One region of the Catellatospora sp. NPDC049111 genome, then DNA from elsewhere that is predicted to be linked to it. Evidence: predicted binding sites of a transcription regulator. Region 1 holds the regulator's gene; the other holds the start of a gene.
What was found. Region 1 encodes HrcA, which represses chaperone genes, less so after heat shock. Its sites were predicted from a motif close to GGTTNGCACNCTCNNNNNGAGNGTGCNAACC; they were not measured.

Region 1 (6,791 bases):
TACGGGGCGTAGTACTCCGCGTCGGAGTTCTGCCGCCAGCCGTCCTGGTGCCACTCCCAGCGCGGGGTCTCGTCCTCCTCGTACGGCGGGTTGACGTCGAGGTGGTTGTGCTGGGAGTAGATGTTCCAGCCGGCCAGACCCCAGACCCAGCGGAAGGTCGGGGAGTAGTCGAGCATCCGGGCGAACGCCGGGCTGTGGCTGACGGCGCCGAGCAGGTGCAGCGAGCCGGTCTTGTCGATGTGACCGGTGTTCTTGTTCTCGCCGTACAGGCGGTCGGCCTCGGCCTGGAGTTCGGCCACGATCTCGGGGCTGACGACACCCGGGAGGTGCTTGTACCCGTTCTCGTGGAATTCCTTGCGCTCGGCGTCGGTGAGCGGCGCGTAGTCCACAGCCGGCTCCTGAGAGGTGATGGTCATGTCCTCCCCTTGCGTCCTTCCAGACTTGGGCACAGTCGAAGGCAGGATCGGGGCGCGCGACTTGGGGGGTGGCGTGCCGGGATGAGCAACCTTCGCGAACGAGTGCCGATACTAACTCGCGTTCCCGAGTGACTGTGTCGCGCGGGGCTCGTCGGACCGGCCTGCCACCAGGGTCACCCGCCCGCGACGACCTCGGCCACCACCTGTTCGGCCACTTTCTCGGCGCTCGACCACGCGCGGTCACCGGCGGACCACTGCTGGTCGGCGAAGGTCACCCGGGTGACCCCGGTGATCGGCGCCTGGGCCACCAGCCAGTGCGCGAACTGCCAGCCCGCCTTGCTGTTCGCGGCCGGTACGCGCAGGGCGGTGCCCTCGGCGGTGACGCCCTTGGCCTTGGCGGTGCCGAAGTCGGCCTTGATCCGGTCGGCCAGCGCCTTCGCGGTCGCGGCGTCGGCCGGCGGCTCGTCGCCGTACGTGTCGCAGGTCACACCGCCTGCCTGCTGTCCGGTCAGCACCTTGGCCAGCACGGTCGCCTCCTCGGCCCACTTCTCGTAGGCCTCGGGGTAGGCCGACCGCTGCACCCGCTGGGCGGCCTCGGTGACCCGCATCTTCTGCCACCCCTTGACCTTCAGCAGACTGGTGTAGAAGCGCTTGGCGGCGTGCCGCGGATCCATGATCTGTTTCGCGGTGCCCCAGCCCTGGCTGGGCCGCTGCTGGAACAGGCCGAGCGAGTCGTGGTCGTTGCCCTCGCCGAGATGCTCCAGGTTGCGCAGCTTCGACTCCTGCAGGGCGGTGGCCAGCGCGACGATCACCGCGCGGTCGGGCACGTTGCGGCTGATCCCCACGGCGGCGATGGTCGCGGCGTTGGCCATCTGCTCCGGGTCCAGGCGCACCTCGCCGTCGGCGCGCGCCACGCACTCGGGCGCGCCGAGCCGGGGGAGCGGGATCTCCAGCTTGCCGTCGAACTGCTGCCGGGCGAGGTAGCCGCCGACGCCGAACACCACGGCGAGGATCACCAGGACGGTCAGCGCATGCTTGCCCTTCACAGCGGCCTCCTCGACATGTGCGCGAGGGCGGGCGGCTTGTCGAAGTCCGCAAGCCGCCCGCCCCCGCCGCAGGCTCGTTCAGGCCACCCTACGGGGTGGCCGCCGCCACAGCACCGTCCTCGTCGGACCGCGGAACCCAAGCGGCATCCCGTTTCTCCCGGAATGCGGCGACTCCCTCGCGGCCCTCGGCGGAGCCGAAGAAGCGCAGCGAGATTTCCGACAGGTGGGCCAGCTCGGCGTCCAGGTCCGGCTCCGGGCGGCGGCGCAGCAGTTCCTTCGTCGTCGCCAGCGAGGCGGGCGCCCCCCGGACCAGGCTCTCGCACCAGCGTGCGACGACCGCGTCCACGTCGTCGTCCGGCGCGGTCGCGGTCACCAGCCCGATCGCGGCGGCGCGGGGTCCGTCGAAGACGTCGCCGGTCAGGTACAGCTCCGCGGCGGCGCGCGGGGCCAGCCTGGGCAGCACCGTGGCGGAGATCAGCGCGGGCACCACCCCCAGCCGCACCTCGGTGAAGGCGAACGTGGCCCCCGCCGTGCACACCGCGAGGTCGGCGGCGGCGATCAGACCCAGCCCGCCCGCGCGGGCCGGCCCCCGGACCACGGCCACCACGGGCTTGGCCGACCGGGCCACCGCGCCCAGCACGTCACCCAGCAGCGCGGCCGGCATCTGCCCGGACTTCGCCGCGGCGGCGGTCTCGGCCAGGTCGGCGCCGGAGCAGAAGACCGGGCCGGTGTGGTCGAGCACGATCACCCGTACCCGGTCGTCGGCGTTCGCCTCGGCCAGCGCCGCCAGCAGTTCGGTCATCAGCCGGTGCGACAGCGCGTTGCGGTTGTGCGGGCTGTCGAGGGTGATCGTCGTTACGCCGCGGGCGTGGGTGACCCGGACGAGGTGGGAGTCAGGTGAGGACATGAGGGCAGACTAGAGCCGTGGCCCAGCTTCCCGACGGTGAACCCGTACCCGACACCGGTGTCCTGCCCGAGTCCGCGCTGGCCGACGTCGGCGGGCGCGGCTTCGGCGTGTACCTGCACGTGCCGTTCTGCGCCAGCCGCTGCGGGTACTGCGACTTCAACACCTACACCGCCTCGGAGCTGGGCGGCGCGGACACCGAGGGCTACGTCGAGGCGGTGCTCGCCGAGCTGGCGCTGGCCGCGAAGGTGCTGCCCGCCCCGCCGCGCGTCGACACCGTCTTCGTCGGCGGCGGCACGCCCACCCTGCTCAAGCCGGCCCAGCTCGGCCGGATGCTGGAAGCGGTCGACAGCACGTGGGGACTGGCCGCCGGCGCGGAGGTCACCACCGAGGCCAACCCCGAGTCGGTGAACCCCGCCTCGCTGCGGGAGCTGCGCGCGGCCGGATTCACCCGGATCTCGCTGGGCATGCAGTCGGCCGCGCCCGGGGTGCTGCGCATCCTGGACCGCAAGCACACCGCCGGGCGCGCCCCGGCCGCCGCGCTCGAGGCGCGGGAGGCCGGGTTCGAGCACGTCAACCTGGACCTGATCTACGGGACGCCGGGGGAGACCGAGGACGACTTCGCCGCCTCGCTGGCCGCGGTGGTCGGCGCGGGGGTGGACCACGTCAGCGCGTACGCCCTGATCGTGGAGGACGGCACCCGCCTGTCGGCCCGGATCCGGCGCGGGGAGCTGGCCTCCCCGGACGACGACGTGGCCGCGGACCGCTACCTGGCGGCGGAGGCGGCGCTGTCCGCCGCCGGGTTGGGCTGGTACGAGGTCTCGAACTGGGCCGCCGACGAGGCCGCCCGGTGCGCGCACAACCTGCTCTACTGGCGCGGCGGCGACTGGTGGGGCCTCGGGCCCGGCGCGCACAGCCACGTCGGCGGCGTGCGCTGGTGGAACGTCAAGCACCCGGCGAAGTACGCGGCCCGGCTGGCCGAAGGGCTCTCCCCGGGCCTGGGCCGGGAGGTGCTGACCGAAGAGCAGCGCCACACCGAGGACGTGCTGCTGCGGCTGCGCCTGATCGAGGGCCTGCCGCTGGCCGTACTGGACGAGGCCGGGCGCGCCGCGGCCGGGCAGGCGCTGGCCGACGGGCTGCTCGAACCCTCCGCGTACGCAGAAGGCCGCGCAGCGCTGACGCTGCGCGGCCGTCTCCTCGCGGACGCGGTGGTCCACTCCTTGCTGGCCTGGTGACCCGGCTTACTTGATCAGGTTCATGGTCAGCGGGTACTTCGGCAGCTCGCCGTTGTTGGCCTTGACACCGGCCATGACGCCCATGATCAGCGGGAACAGCGGCACGAAGAACAGCACCATGGGCAGGATCAGCCAGCTCAGGCAGCTGCCGACGCAGAGGCTCACGATGCTGATGACGCCCCAGAGGATCTGGAAGTTCAGCGCGGCGGTCGCGTGCGCCTTGACCGTGGGCGACTCGTTGCCCTTGACGAGCAGGGCGACCAGCGGAGCGACGAACCAGGTCAGCGCGCCACCGAAGTGGGCGACCAGGGCCCAGGTCTTGTCATCCGGGTTGGCGTAGCCGACCGGGGCGGGGCCGCCGACCGACGGCGGAGGGGTGTAGCCGCCAGGGGCGGACGGCGGGGGAGACGCGGGGGCCGACGGCGGCGCTGCCGGGGCCGGCGGCTCGTAAGAGGGGGCCGAAGGAACCGGCGGCTCCGAGGAGCCGGGCGGGGTGGGTTCACTCATGCCCGACAGGCTAGGTCTGTGGATCAATCGGCGCCAGTCAACACCCGTGACCGATAGGCGACACACTGCGAGCCGATCGGCCGAGTTTACCCGCTGTCCACTTTGTCGATGTCCGCGCCAGGTGTCGGATGCCGCGTGGTGTCGACCCCGTCACCACGCCTATGCCGTCCGGGTGACGGCCCACGTAGACTGGCACTCGCTCACGACGAGTGCCAGCCGGGAGGTGCGTATGGGTCTGGATGACCGCAAACTCGAAGTGCTGCGTGCCATCGTCGAGGACTACGTCGCGACGCAGGAGCCGGTGGGGAGCAAGGCGCTGGTCGAGCGGCACGCCCTGGGTGTGTCGCCGGCGACCGTGCGCAACGACATGGCCGTGCTGGAGGAGGAGGGTTTCATCCGCCAGCCGCACACGTCGGCCGGCCGGGTGCCCACCGACCGGGGCTACCGCCTGTTCGTAGACCGGCTGTCGCGGGTCAAGCCGCTCTCCCCGGCCGAGCGCCGGGCGATCGAGCGGTTCCTGGTCGGCGCGGTCGACCTCGACGACGTGGTGCACCGCGCGGTGCGGCTGCTCGCGCAGCTCACCCGCCAGGTCGCCGTGGTGCAGTACCCGAGCCTGACCCGGTCCTCCGTACGCCATCTGGAACTGGTTCCGGTCTCCACCACCCGGCTGCTGCTCGTCATGATCACCGACACCGGCCGGGTCGAGCAGCGGGTCGTCGAGCTGCCTGGCCCCGTGGAGCCGGACGAGATCACCGAATTGCGCCGCACCCTCAACGCGACCCTGGTCGGCGTGAAGCTGGTGGACACCCCGCCGCTGGTGCAGGGTCTGGTCGAGCGGGCCGAGCCGCAGGGCAAGGCAACCATGAGCACGCTGGTCAGCGTCCTGCTGGAGACCCTCGTCGAGCGGCACGAGGAACGGCTGGCCCTCGCCGGCACGTCGAACCTGGCCCGGATGGGCCCGCTGGACCTGACCACCGGCGCGCTGCGGCCGATCCTGGAGGCGCTGGAGGAGGAGGTCATCCTGCTCAAGCTCTTCGACGAGGTGAAGTCGGGCGCGGCCCGGGTGCGCATCGGCGACGAGAACGAGGTCGTCGACCTGCGGGCCACCTCGGTGGTCAGCACGGGCTACGGTCCGGGCGCGACCGTCGTCGGCGGGATGGGCATCGTCGGCCCGACCCGCATGGACTACCCCGGCACCATCGCCACCGTTCGCGCCGTGGCGCGTTACGTGGGCGAGATGCTGGGACATTGATTCCGAATTTCCTGTTGTTGCTGAACGAGGCTTGAGGACAGCGTGGCCAAGGACTACTACGGCATTCTCGGCGTTCCCAAGGACGCCGACGCCGACGACATCAAGCGGGCTTACCGCAAGCTCGCCCGTCAGTACCACCCGGACGTCAATCCGGACCCGGCCGCGGCGGAGAAGTTCAAGGACATCAACAACGCGTACGAGGTCCTCTCCGACGACCAGAAGCGGCGCATGGTGGACCTGGGCGGCGACCCGCTCGCGCCGGGCGGAGGCGGCGCGGGTCCGGGCGGCCCCGGCGGCGGCCCGTTCGTCGGCTTCCAGGACATCATGGACGCCTTCTTCGGCGGCAGCGGCTCGCGCGGCCCGCGCCCGCGCACCCGGCCCGGCGCGGACGCCATCCTGCGGCTGGACCTCGACCTGTTCGAGACCGCGTTCGGTGTCGAGGCGCCGATCACCGTGGACACCGCGGTGCTGTGCACCACCTGTTCCGGCGCCGGCACCGCGGCGGGCACCCACCCGCAGACCTGCGACACCTGTGGCGGGCGCGGCGAGGTGCAGTCGGTGCAGCGCACCTTCCTGGGCCAGGTCGTGTCGTCGCGCCCGTGCAACGCCTGCCAGGGCTTCGGCACCACGATCCCGCACCCGTGCCCGACCTGCGCCGGCGACGGCCGCGTCCGCACCCGGCGCAGCCTGACCGTGAAGATCCCGGCCGGCGTCGAGGACGGCATGCGGATCCGGCTGGCCAACCAGGGCGAGGTCGGCCCCGGCGGCGGCCCGTCCGGCGACCTGTACGTGGAGATCCACGAGCGGGCCCACGACGTGTACGCGCGCAAGGGCGACGACCTGCACTGCAAGGTCACCGTCCCGATGACCGCCGCCGCCCTGGGCACCCGCCTGACCATCAAGACCCTGGACTCCGAGGAGCAGGTCGAGGTCAAGCCCGGCACCCAGCCGAACTCGACCCTGCGCATCCGCGCCAAGGGCGTCCCGCACCTGCGCGGCACCGGCCGCGGCGACCTGTTCGTGCACCTCGACGTCCGCACTCCCACCCGTCTCGACGGCGAGCAGGAGCGCATGCTCCGAGAGTTCGCCCGCGCCCGCGGCGAGGAGGTCGCCGAACTCTCCAAGCAGGGCGGCTTCTTCTCCCGAGTCCGCGACGCCTTCAACGGCCACTGAGGGGTCTCTTCACCGCGTTGATCATGAACTTATGGACGTGTTCGACGGCGTGTCGGCACCCATAAGTTCATGATCACCACTGGAGGATGTCTGCCGTGAGTGCGCCGCTGTTCCTGGTCGACGAGCTGCCTGCGGGGCGGGTCTACACGCTCGGTGGGGCGGAGGGCCACCATGCCGCGACGGTGCAGCGGCTGCGGGTGGGCGAGGCGCTGCTGCTCGCCGACGGGCGCGGTGGTCTGGCGTCCGCGGTGGTCCAGG
Region 2 (6,791 bases), on a different contig from region 1:
GGCCGGATAGCGCAGCAGCACGCTCATGCTCCAGTGCTCGGTGACCGCCAGGCAGGCCATGTGCCACAGCTTGTCCTCGGTGCGCAGCAGCCAGCCGTTCTTGATGGCGATGGTGGCCGCGACCTCCGGCGGGAACGCGGCCCGCGGCCCGAAGTCGCCGACCCCGCGCACCAGGCGCATCTGGGTGAGCAGCCAGTCCGTCCAGTGCGGCCCCGCGGCTCGGCCGTCGGCCAGGCAGACCCCGAGCCGCGCCACGTCGCGCGCGGACACCTCGGTGTTCGACCAGTAGCCGTCGATCTTGTACGGCTTCGACTCGGTCAGGCCGCAGATCTGCACCATGCGCTCGATGCCCGCTCGACCGCCGTTGCGCTCGTAGAACTCGTACGCGGCCTTGTTGTCCGAGTCGCGGATCATGATGATCAGCCGGTTCAGGCTGCGCTCGTCCGGGTAGTCGGTGCGGCGCAGGAAGTCGGCGGCGAGCCAGACCTTCACCAGGGACATGGTGTCGCTCGGGGCGTCCAGGTTGGAGGAGCCCGCGATCTGGCCGGTGCGCCGGTCCAGCATCGCCCAACTGGCGAATCCCTCGGTGTCCAGCCGTACGGGGGGAAGTTCCAGCCGGGCGGGTGACGCTGATTCGCGGTCGCGGGAGGCTCCCGGACGCGGCGCCGCGTTCGTTCCGTAGTGCAGTGCCCATTGCATGACCGCGCCCGTGACGAGTAAGGCGACGGCGCACAAGGAGGTGGCGATGACGGGCATGAAGGCGGCCGGAATGCGGCGCGAACGGATGCGGCGGCGGTTGTCCACGTTCCACCCAACCCCCGGGTGGCCCGCCCGGTCACGCGATAGAGCGCGCTCATGGTCAGATTGCCGACTGTCGAACTGTAATGGGAGCATTACAGGTCCGTTTTGGGGCTGTGCGAGGGTACCGGTGCTCGTGTAGCGTGCGAGGACGGCTGACAACACCAGCCGGGGGTGGCCCGCTACAGGACCGCCCAGCTTTACAGAAGTGAGGAAGTGCACCGTGGCACAGGGCACCGTCAAGTGGTTCAACAGCGAGAAGGGCTACGGCTTCATCGCGGTCGACGGAGGGCAGGACGTATTCGTCCACTTCTCCGCGATCGAGATGGACGGCTACAAGGCGCTCGACGACGGTCAGCGCGTTGAGTTCGAAATCGCCCAGGGCCAGAAGGGCCCCCAGGCTGAGAAGGTCCGGGTCATCGCCTGACCGCTTGGCCATCAAAGCTTGAGTAATACGGAAAGGGCTCTGATCCCACAGGATCGGGGCCCTTCCGCCTTTTCCGGATACGGCGTCGGGCCGCAGGGGACAGCGGCGTGGGCGCGGGCGTGCCACACTGGGCGGCCCCTCCCTCCGACCTGGAGCAGCACATGTCCGAGTCCACCCCGAACCCCTACGACGCCGGCGAGCCGCTGCCGTCCGAGCAGGGTTTCCGGCCGCCCGACGAGGCATACCGCGTGGCGACGCCGGACTTCGGTCCGGAGCACGACCCGCTGGTCAACCCGGCCGTGCAGGGGTTCAGCGGGTGGACCTACCGGGTGGGCGGCGTGCTGCGGCGCGGGTGGTCGCAGCTGCTCGTCATCTTCGCGCTGACCCACCTGCTGCCGACCGTCGTGTTCGGCGTGCTGCTGGTCGCCGGTGTGATCGCGGGCGGCGGCTTCGACCTGAGCATCCTCGGCCGCTCGGACATGGCCGAGGAGCTGATCGCCACGCTGCTGGCGACCGTGGCGGCGTACGTGGTGGTCGTGCTGCTGCTGCAGATGCTCGGCTACGCCGCGGCCACCCACCTGGCCACCCGGCAGGCGGCCGGGCTGCCGGTGACCGTCGGCGAGGCGATGCGCTACGGGCTGCGCCGGATGCTCGGCCTCACCCTCTGGCACGTGCTGGCCTACCTGCTCGTCGGCCTCGGCGTCGTCGCCGTCGCCGCGTGCTGCGTCCAGATCGCCTCGCTGATCGGGGTGATCCCGGTGCTGCTCGTCGGCGGATACCTGATGCTGGTGATCGCACTGCTCGGCCCGGCGTTCCTGTTCGAGCGCGGCAGCCCGCTGCGCCGGTCCAGCACGCTGCTGCACAACGCGTTCTGGCCGACCACCGGACGGCTGCTGCTGCTCGGCCTCACCCTGTTCGCCGGCTCTGTCATCGAGCGGATGCTCAGCGCGATCGGCACCGCGGTCGTGCCGCCGGGTGACACCGCCATGGCCGTGGCGATGACCGGGGCCACCACCCTGCTCGGTGCCGTCATCGAGATTCCGCTGACGATGGTGCTGTTCAGCGGCATCCTCATCACGTACGCCGAGCGTCGCGGGGCCGAGGACACCGTCTCCACCCGACGGCTCGTCGACGAGCTGGCCGCGCGGTGATCGAGCAGATCCCGGCCCGGTCGTCCTGGCTTCGCGAGACCCTGAACCTGCTGCGAGCCTGCTGGTGGCGAGTGCTCGCGATCAGCGTCGTCACCGAGGCGGTCGCCCTGCTCGCCGTCGGTGGGCTGCTGCTGTTCGCCACCTTCGGACCCAGCCCGGGGCTGGATCTGGACGAACCCGTCTACATCGTCGGCGTCTACGTGCTGCCCGCCGTGCTGTCGGGTGCGTGCACCGCCTGGGCGTGGGCGGCGGCGGTCGAGGTGCTCCGCGGGGCCGGCGAGGGCCGCCGGGTGCGGGTCGGCGTGGCACTGGGACAGGGGGTGCGGCGGTGCGGCCGACTGGCTCTGTGGCTGGCCGGAGTCGGCCTGATCCGTGCCGCGGCCAGCTTCTACGTGTTCTACAGGTTCACGGACTACCCGTACTCGATCTCGTCGTTCGAGACCTTCTCCACCGTGATGACCGTCGGCGGCTGGTACCTGTCCTTCGCCACCGCGCTGCTGCCGCTGGTCGTGCTGTTCGAACGGCGTGGACCGGGGCGGGCATGGCTGCTGGCGCACAGCCGTGCGACGACGATCGGGCAGATCGTCGCGCTGCTGGCGTTCGGTTGGGCCGCCGACGAACTGGCCGGCGTCGCGCTGGCCAAGGCGGTGCAGGTCGACATGCCGTTCATGTTGGCGCGGAACCTGCAGCTGGTGGCGGACTCGATCCTTGGCGTGCTGACGTCGGCCGTGACGATGACCGCGCTCACGGTCGCCTACCTGCACCGGGTGGCCCTGTCGACGACGCCCGGCCCGCCCTCCGCCGATCCCGCGCCGGACGGCTCCGAACCGGTGGTCATCGAACTCGGCCGCACCTGGTGAACCACCTGTGATCATCCCGTGTTCGCTTGCACTCGGGGGGCGAGAGTGCTAAACAGGTGATTGGCACTCTCCTCGCGTGAGTGCCAATACGAGACCAGAAGTCGGAGTTGCGGGGCTGCCGAATGGTGGCAGCCGGTCGTCGCGGGCCAGCTCTCCGACCTCGGATTGTCCAGGAGGACAACGCCGTTATGGCCAAGATTATCGCGTTCGACGAGGAGGCTCGCCGCGGCCTCGAGCGGGGAATGAACGTCCTCGCTGACGCCGTAAAGGTGACGCTCGGCCCCAAGGGCCGCAACGTCGTGCTCGAGAAGAAGTGGGGCGCCCCCACCATCACCAACGATGGTGTGAGCATCGCCAAGGAGATCGAGCTCGAGGACCCGTACGAGAAGATCGGCGCTGAGCTGGTCAAGGAGGTCGCCAAGAAGACCGACGACGTCGCCGGTGACGGCACGACGACGGCGACCGTCCTGGCCCAGGCGCTGGTCCGCGAGGGCCTGCGCAACGTTGCCGCCGGTGCGAACCCGATGGCCCTGAAGCGGGGCATCGAGGCCGCCGTCGCGTCGGTGGCGGAGGAGCTCTCCAAGCTGGCCAAGGACGTCGAGACGAAGGAGCAGATCGCCTCCACCGCCTCGATCTCCGCGGCTGACCCGACCGTCGGCGAGATCATCGCCGAGGCGATGGACAAGGTCGGCAAGGAAGGCGTCATCACCGTCGAGGAGAGCAACACTTTCGGGCTGGAGCTGGAGCTCACCGAGGGTATGCGCTTCGACAAGGGCTTCAACTCGGCCTACTTCATCACCGACCCTGAGCGCATGGAGGCGGTCCTGGAGGACCCCTACCTGCTCATCGTCAACGGCAAGATCAGCAACGTCAAGGACATGCTGCCGATCCTCGAGAAGGTCATGCAGAGCGGCAAGCCGCTGCTGATCATCGCCGAGGACGTCGAGGGCGAGGCCCTGGCGACCCTGATCGTCAACAAGATCCGTGGCACCTTCAAGTCCGTCGCCGTCAAGGCGCCGGGCTTCGGCGACCGCCGCAAGGCCATGCTGCAGGACATCGCGATCCTGACCGGTGGCCAGGTCGTGTCCGAGGAGGTCGGCCTCAAGCTCGACAGCACCGGTCTCGACATGCTGGGCCGCGCCCGCAAGGTCGTGGTCACCAAGGACGAGACCACGATCGTCGACGGCTCCGGTGACGCCGACCAGATCAACGGCCGGGTGAACCAGATCCGTGCCGAGATCGAGAAGTCGGACTCCGACTACGACCGTGAGAAGCTGCAGGAGCGCCTGGCCAAGCTGGCCGGCGGTGTCGCGGTCATCAAGGTCGGCGCGGCCACCGAGGTCGAGCTCAAGGAGCGCAAGCACCGCATCGAGGACGCCGTTCGCAACGCGAAGGCGGCCGTCGAGGAGGGCATCGTCGCCGGTGGCGGCGTCGCGCTCGTGCAGGCCGGCAAGACCGCGTTCGAGAAGCTGGACCTCTCGGGCGACGAGGCCACCGGTGCCAACATCGTCAAGGTCGCGCTCGACGCCCCGCTGCGGCAGATCGCCGTCAACGCGGGCCTCGAGGGTGGCGTCGTGGTGGAGAAGGTGCGCAACCTGGAGCCCGGCTGGGGCCTCAACGCTGCGACCGGCGAGTACGTCGACCTGCTGAAGGCCGGCATCCTCGACCCCGCCAAGGTGACCCGTTCGGCGCTGCAGAACGCGGCCTCGATCGCGGCCCTGTTCCTCACCACCGAGGCCGTCGTGGCCGACAAGCCGGAGAAGGCCGCCGCTGCGCCGGCCGGCCCCGGCGGTGGCGAGATGGACTTCTGATCCGTCAGGATCAGAAGCGGTATCAGGGCTGATCCGTCCGGATCAGATCCACCGCAACACCTGAACACGACGAAGGCCCCCGAGCTCCGGCTCGGGGGCCTTCCCGTTTCGCCCCGTTTCGCCCCGCCCCGCGCCCCGCCCCGCCGCCGCGCTGTGCCGCGCCCTCCCACGCGCTGTGCCGCGCTGTGCCGCGCCGCCATGATCGTTCAACTTGCCAGGCAGGTGGGCGAAAGCGGGCTCAAGATACGCACAGGTGCCGGGCAAGTCGAACGATCATGGTGAGTGGGCGGACCGAACCGGCCGCGCCGGCCGTGGGCGGGTCACATGGCTTCGAGTTCGCGGCCCTTGGTTTCGCGGACGGCCTTCCAGACGAAGACGAAGGCGAGCAGGGCGAACAGGGCGTACAGGCCGTAGGCGAAGGTCAGGCCGATGTTCGACAGGGCCGGGAACGTGGTGCTGATCAGCCAGTTCGCGATCCACTGCGCGGCGGCGGCGACGGCCAGCGCGGTGGCGCGGATCTTGTTGTTGAACATCTCGCCCAGCAGGACCCAGACCACCGGGCCCCAGCTCATGCCGAAGGCGACCACGTACAGGTTGGCGGCGACGAGGGCGACCTTGCCGATCGCGGGGCTGAGCGTGGTCAGCGTCTCGCCGTTGGGCCCGACCGTCTGGGCGGCGGTGGAGAAGCACCAGGCCATCGTGCCGAGGGTGAGCACCATGCCGGCCGCGCCGACGAGCAGCAGCGGCTTGCGGCCGACCTTGTCGACCAGGGCGATCGCGATGAGCGTGGTGACGATGTTGGTGATGCTGGTGATGACCGTGATCAGCAGTGCGTCGGACTCGCTGAAACCCACCGACGCCCACAGCGCCGACGAGTAGTAGAAGATCACGTTGATGCCGACGAACTGCTGGAACACCGAGAGCAGGATGCCGACCCAGACGATGGGCAGCAGCCCGAACTTGGGGCCCTTGAGCACGTTCAGATGGACCTTTTCGGTGGTGCCCGCCACCGTGCGCTTGATGTCGGTGATGCGTTTCTCGACGTCGCCGCCGATCAGCCGCTTGATCACGTCGCGGGCCTCGGCCAGGCGGCCGCGGCGTACCAGGTAGCGGGGTGACTCCGGGATCTGCAGCGCCAGCACCCCGTAGATCACCGCGGGCACGGCGGCCGAGGCGAACATCCAGCGCCAGGCCGCGCCGCCCCACGGCACCGCCTCCATCGCACCGCCCGCCACGTCGGCCAGCAGGTAGTCGACCAGCAGGGCGACGAAGATGCCGCTGACGATGGCGAGCTGCTGCAGCGAGCCGAGCCGGCCGCGGATGTGCGCGGGCGACACCTCGGCGATGTACGCGGGCGCGATGACGCTGGCCGCGCCCACGCCGAGACCGCCGACGATCCGCCAGAACGTCAGGTCGACGGGGCTGAAGGCGAGGCCGGAGCCGATCGAGCTGGCGATGAAGAGCGCCGCGGCGATCAGCATCACCCGCACCCGGCCGAGCCGGTCGGCCAGGGGGCCGGCGAACCAGGCGCCGACGGCACAGCCCAGCAGAGCCGCCGACACGACGAAGCCGAGCGCCACCGAGCCCAGGTGGAAGGTGTTGCGCAGAGCGTCGACGGTGCCGTTGATGACCGCGGTGTCGTACCCGAAAAGGAAACCGCCCACCGCCGCCGCGGCGGCGACCATGATCGCCGCGCCCTTGGTCTCGTGGGGTTCGGCTATGGGGCTGGTCGGGGCTGCCACAT

Region 2: a site for HrcA is predicted at 3,295-3,325, ahead of groL (chaperonin GroEL). Genes of this name have one in related genera too.

What each region holds. Positions count from the first base shown of each region.
Region 1 is NZ_JBEZEB010000017.1:90,196-96,986, reverse strand. It holds gene AB0B66_RS23360 (phytanoyl-CoA dioxygenase family protein) at 1-416, opposite strand, end outside; gene AB0B66_RS23355 (hypothetical protein) at 590-1,462, opposite strand; gene AB0B66_RS23350 (enoyl-CoA hydratase-related protein) at 1,551-2,369, opposite strand; gene hemW (radical SAM family heme chaperone HemW) at 2,387-3,601, shown strand; gene AB0B66_RS23340 (DUF4870 domain-containing protein) at 3,608-4,108, opposite strand; gene hrcA (heat-inducible transcriptional repressor HrcA) at 4,338-5,360, shown strand; gene dnaJ (molecular chaperone DnaJ) at 5,403-6,533, shown strand; gene AB0B66_RS23325 (16S rRNA (uracil(1498)-N(3))-methyltransferase) at 6,629-6,791, shown strand, end outside.
Region 2 is NZ_JBEZEB010000012.1:78,340-85,130, forward strand. It holds gene AB0B66_RS19050 (hypothetical protein) at 1-699, opposite strand, end outside; gene AB0B66_RS19055 (cold-shock protein) at 1,022-1,225, shown strand; gene AB0B66_RS19060 (hypothetical protein) at 1,387-2,376, shown strand; gene AB0B66_RS19065 (hypothetical protein) at 2,373-3,236, shown strand; gene groL (chaperonin GroEL) at 3,425-5,047, shown strand; gene AB0B66_RS19075 (sugar porter family MFS transporter) at 5,368-6,789, opposite strand.